2 regions of the Pseudomonas sp. Irchel s3b6 genome follow, and region 1 is predicted to be linked to the other one. Evidence: riboswitches for the same ligand, from Rfam matches in the RefSeq annotation. Region 1 holds a riboswitch; the other holds the start of a gene.
The links. A riboswitch is a leader RNA that binds a small molecule or an ion and turns the genes downstream of it on or off. The one in region 1 is predicted to bind cobalamin.

Region 1 (2,384 bases):
TACCAGCGCAGGCCTTCGGTCAGGCTGCCTTCGAGCAACTGCGCGTGACGCAAGGTGCCGACCCGGTTGGCCAGCACCCCGGCGAACGGCAGGTCCGGCTGATAACGCGCAAGGCCCAGGGCCAGCGCACCGAACGTCTGCGCCATGGCGGTGCCATCGATCACCGCCAGCACCGGAACGCCAAAATGCCGTGCCAGATCCGCACTGGACGGCGTGCCGTCGAACAACCCCATGACCCCTTCGATCAGGATCAGGTCGGCCTCAGCGGCCGCTTCCCACAACAGCCGGCGACTTTCCTGCTCGCCGACCATCCACATGTCGAGTTGGTACACCGGCGCACCGCTGGCGCGCTCGAGAATCATCGGATCGAGAAAGTCCGGGCCGCATTTGAACACCCGGACCTTGCGCCCCTGATTACGATGCAAGCGGGCCAGCGCCGCGGTGACGGTGGTCTTGCCCTGGCCGGAGGCCGGCGCGGCAATCAGCACCGCCGGGCAGTATCGACGGCTATTCATATGGAAAGGCTCATAGCTCGACACCCTTTTGCGCCTTGATCCCGGCCTGGAACGCATGCTTGATCATGCCCATTTCGGTGACGGTGTCCGCCAGTTCGATCATTTCCGGCTTGGCGGCACGACCGGTGACGACCACATGCTGCATCGGTGGGCGCGCCTGCAAGTCGCTGAGCACCTGATCCAGATCGAGGTAACCGTGCTTGAGGGCAATGTTCAGTTCATCGAGCACCACCAGGCCGATGGCCGGATCATTCAGCAACTGACGGGATACGGCCCAGGCGGCTTCGGCAGCCGCGATGTCGCGCTGGCGATCCTGAGTCTCCCAGGTAAACCCTTCGCCCATGACATGGAAGCGCACTTGCTCCGGGAAGCGCCGGAAGAACAACTCCTCGCCCGTGCTGTTACGCCCCTTGATGAACTGCACCACACCGCACTGCATGCCGTGGCCCATGGCCCGGGCCAGCATGCCGAACGCCGAACTGCTTTTGCCTTTGCCGTTACCGGTCAGTACCAACAGCAGGCCGCACTCGTTCGGCGAGTTGGCAATGCGTTCATCGATCACGGCTTTCTTGCGCAGCATGCGCGCCAGATGGCGTTCGTCACGATCAGGGGAATCAGTCATGGGGGAGCTCTCCGTTGAGGCTGGATAACGGCGGGCAGGCATGGAAACAGACGGCAGGAAGCCTGGCATCGCCCACCGTGATGCCGCTGGATGGATCAGGCCGGTCTCCGGGCTCATGAGCGGCTGGTTTGGCCGGACCGCGCGCCTTCCCATGTCGAACGTCGACACAGTGGCTCAAGGCGCGATCTTCACTCATTTACCGTTGCGGGGGCAGCGCCGGGATCGTTGCCCGCTCTGTCGAAGAGCGCGCCCTCACCGGCTTCCCTGTTTCACTCGATCGACCAGCGGGTCACCGAGCACCTGAAACAAGTCGCGAAGGTTAGAGGGTTGGGGGTGGAGCGTCAATTAATGCCGGGCTCATGCCGCGACAGAAACAGACCCCGATCAATAAACCGACGCCCTTGTTGTGCCAGACTTCAAGCAGTGATATCAAATAGCCACAACCTGACACCACAATAAAAAGGGCGAGCACCATGCAAGGCATGATCATCAGTAACCCGAAACTGGAATTTCTACGCCCGGTACTGGAGCGCTGGTTTGACTGTATCGATCGCTACAACGCAGTGCGTGGCGATAACGAAAGCCCCTACTGGTTTGATGAACGCGCCAACCTGAGCCTGCTTTCAGCGGCGGCCTGGATGGCGGAGATGGTCACCCTGGAACAGGCGCCCACCAAAAAGCAGATCGAGGAAGGCGAGCGCAATGGCCGTGCCGACCTGCTCATCGCCAACCAGGAGCAACGCGCCTACCTTCAAGCCACACAACGCTGGCCACGGGTCAACCAACTGAACCTCACCCAAGCGCTGCTGGACATTGCCAGCGACGCCAAGACCATCGCCTATGCCAGCGAACTGAAAATCGGCTGCCTGTTCGTCGCCCCGCAAAAACTCCAGCACAGCGCCACACCGGAAGAACTCCAGGACATGGTCGACGACCTGCAAAAGGAACATTGTTGCGCCGTGGCCTGGTACTTTCCTTACGCTTATCGCAAATTGCGCAACGAAGCCGGCTACTATCATCCGGGTATCGCCGTGCTGCTCAAGGAGGCCCGTAGCTGAGATTGAACCTCAAGGCGATCCGACTCCTCTGGACTGAAAGGATGCATTCATGGAGAAGCCCGCATGTTCAAGCCCCGATTCGCCCTGGTTATCACCCTTGCCGCAGGTCTGGCCGCCTGCGGGGAAACCTCCAGCCTGCAGGTGTCGGACGGTATCGGTCCCTCACCCACGCTGCCGGAGCCGGACAAG
Region 2 (2,384 bases), on a different contig from region 1:
CGCACGCGGGCCAGGTCGGCGGGTTTGATCAGGTCGGCCTTGTTGAGGATCACCAGGTCGGCGCTGGCCAGTTGGTCGGCGAACAGCTCGTGCAGCGGCGATTCGTGGTCCAGGTTCGGATCCAGTTTGCGCTGAGCGTCGACCTGATCCGGGAAGGCGGCGAAGGTGCCGGCGGCCACGGCCGGGCTGTCGACCACGGTGATCACGGCGTCCACCGTGCAGGCGCTGCGGATTTCCGGCCACTGGAAGGCTTGGACCAGCGGCTTTGGCAGGGCCAGGCCCGAGGTTTCGATGAGAATGTGGTCGAGGTCGCCGCGACGGGCCACCAACTCGCGCATCACCGGGAAGAACTCTTCCTGGACGGTGCAGCACAGGCAGCCGTTGGCCAGTTCATACACGCGACCGTTGGCCTCTTCCTCGGTGCAGCCGATGGCGCACTGCTTGAGGATTTCCCCGTCGATGCCCAGTTCACCAAACTCGTTGACGATCACCGCGATGCGCCGACCCTGAGCGTTATCGAGCATGTGCCGCAGCAAGGTGGTTTTGCCCGAGCCGAGGAAACCGGTAACGATGGTGACGGGGAGTTTGGCCAGTGTTTTCATCGGATGCCCTTTGGCTTTGGTGGCGGGCATACGGGACGAGAACCGGCAACGCAGACGCGCGCGGGAAGAGTTCGCCACCGGATCACCCCGCCCGGTTGTAGTGAGAATCTGTGTCGAGGCAGGTCTCCTGGCTGACGGTGGGCCGGTCTTTCGACTGGCGGCTTCTGCGCCTTCCCGCCGCTTGGGATCAAGCGTGCAGTGGCCTGGCAGAAACAGCACCGTTCACAGTTGCGGGGGCAGCCGCGGCATTGACCGCGTTCCCTTCTTAGCTTCGACGCATGCGCCGAAGAACCTCGAAAGCGCAAGGCTACGCATGGTGCGGGGGCGGGTCAATGTTCACAGGTTGATTGCGATCCACTGTGGCGAGGAAGCAAGCTCCCTCGCCACAGGGTTCGGCCGCGCTTGAGAACGCTTGCCAATTGACGCGAATCCCTCGCCCATGCTCTCCTACACGCCTTGTTACGGGTGCCCTTCACAGGGTGAAACGGGAAACCGGTGAATCATGTGCTTTACTCCAAGCCATGTCAGTCCGGTGCTGCCCCCGCAACGGTAAGCGAGCGAAGCATCAGATCCACTGTGCCAAAGCGGCATGGGAAGGTGATGCTTGCCGGTATGGCGATTGCCAACCCCTCGTGAGCCCGGAGACCGGCCCGCAACACATAGAAAACAAACCCGCGGTGGGCGGGCGCTGTTGTAGCCTCTGCGTGCCCGGCTCGCGGGGTTTTCATGCGCTCGATTCACCCCTGACTGACCAGAGGGAAGCGCCATGTCGATCATCAGCAGCACTCGCCACGCCACCGCCAGCACCACAACCACCCTGAGCCAACGCCTCGTTGTCGCTGTCAGCGCCTCGATCCTGGGCGCGTGCCTGGTGTACTTCGCCGGCTTCTCGCACATCGAAGCGGTGCACAACGCGGCCCACGATACCCGTCACAGCGCCGCCTTCCCGTGCCATTGAGACCTGCCGACATGATCAAGCGAATCGCGCAAACCGCGGGCTTCACCGGGCTGCTGGCCGCCCTGCTACTCACCCTGCTGCAAAGCTTCTGGGTCGCGCCACTGATTCTTCAGGCCGAAACCTTCGAAAGTGCTCCGGCAACCGAAGTGCATGAACACGCCGAAGGCGCCGTGGCCGCTCACACTCACGATGCCGAGGCCTGGGCCCCGGAAGACGGCTGGCAGCGCGTGCTGTCGACCACCGGCGGTAATCTGGTAGTAGCCGTTGGTTTCGCCCTGATGCTGGCCGGCCTCTACACCTTGCGCGCGCCCCGCCGCACCGCCCAAGGCCTGCTCTGGGGCCTGGCCGGCTATGCGACGTTCGTCCTCGCCCCGACACTCGGCCTACCACCCGAGTTGCCGGGCACCGCCGCTGCCGATCTGGCGCAACGGCAAATCTGGTGGATTGGCACCGCTGCCTCGACGGCCGCAGGCATCGCCCTGATCGCGTTTGGCAAAAACTGGCTGCTGAAAGTTCTCGGTGCCGCGATTCTGGCTGTGCCCCATGTCATTGGAGCCCCACAACCTGAAGTACACTCGATGCTGGCGCCTGAAGCATTGGAGACCCAATTCAAAATCGCTTCGCAGTTGACCAACATGGCCTTCTGGCTGGCCCTTGGCCTGATCAGTGCCTGGTTGTTCCGCCGCAAAAGCGAAGGTCAATACGACGCATGAGTGAAAACCGCGCAGCGCCGACCCTGGTGGTTGGCCTGGGCTGCCAGCGTGGCTGCCCGGCGAGTACGCTGCGCGCATTGCTCGACCAGGCACTGGAGGCTCATCACATCC

Region 2: linked by a shared signal. The riboswitch ahead of CKW07_RS01805 (CbtB-domain containing protein) and the one ahead of cobO (cob(I)yrinic acid a,c-diamide adenosyltransferase) in region 1 are both predicted to bind cobalamin.

What each region holds. Positions count from the first base shown of each region.
Region 1 covers NZ_FYDM01000002.1:514,712-517,095, forward strand. Annotated here, with positions in the region: gene CKW07_RS05995 (cobyrinate a,c-diamide synthase) at 1-515, opposite strand, end outside; gene cobO (cob(I)yrinic acid a,c-diamide adenosyltransferase) at 526-1,137, opposite strand; cobalamin riboswitch at 1,218-1,456, opposite strand; gene CKW07_RS06005 (hypothetical protein) at 1,611-2,195, shown strand; gene CKW07_RS06010 (sorbosone dehydrogenase family protein) at 2,259-2,384, shown strand, end outside.
Region 2 covers NZ_FYDM01000001.1:375,763-378,146, reverse strand. Annotated here, with positions in the region: gene cobW (cobalamin biosynthesis protein CobW) at 1-602, opposite strand, end outside; cobalamin riboswitch at 702-913, opposite strand; cobalamin riboswitch at 1,049-1,271, shown strand; gene CKW07_RS01805 (CbtB-domain containing protein) at 1,369-1,560, shown strand; gene CKW07_RS01800 (CbtA family protein) at 1,572-2,273, shown strand; gene CKW07_RS01795 (cobalamin biosynthesis protein) at 2,270-2,384, shown strand, end outside.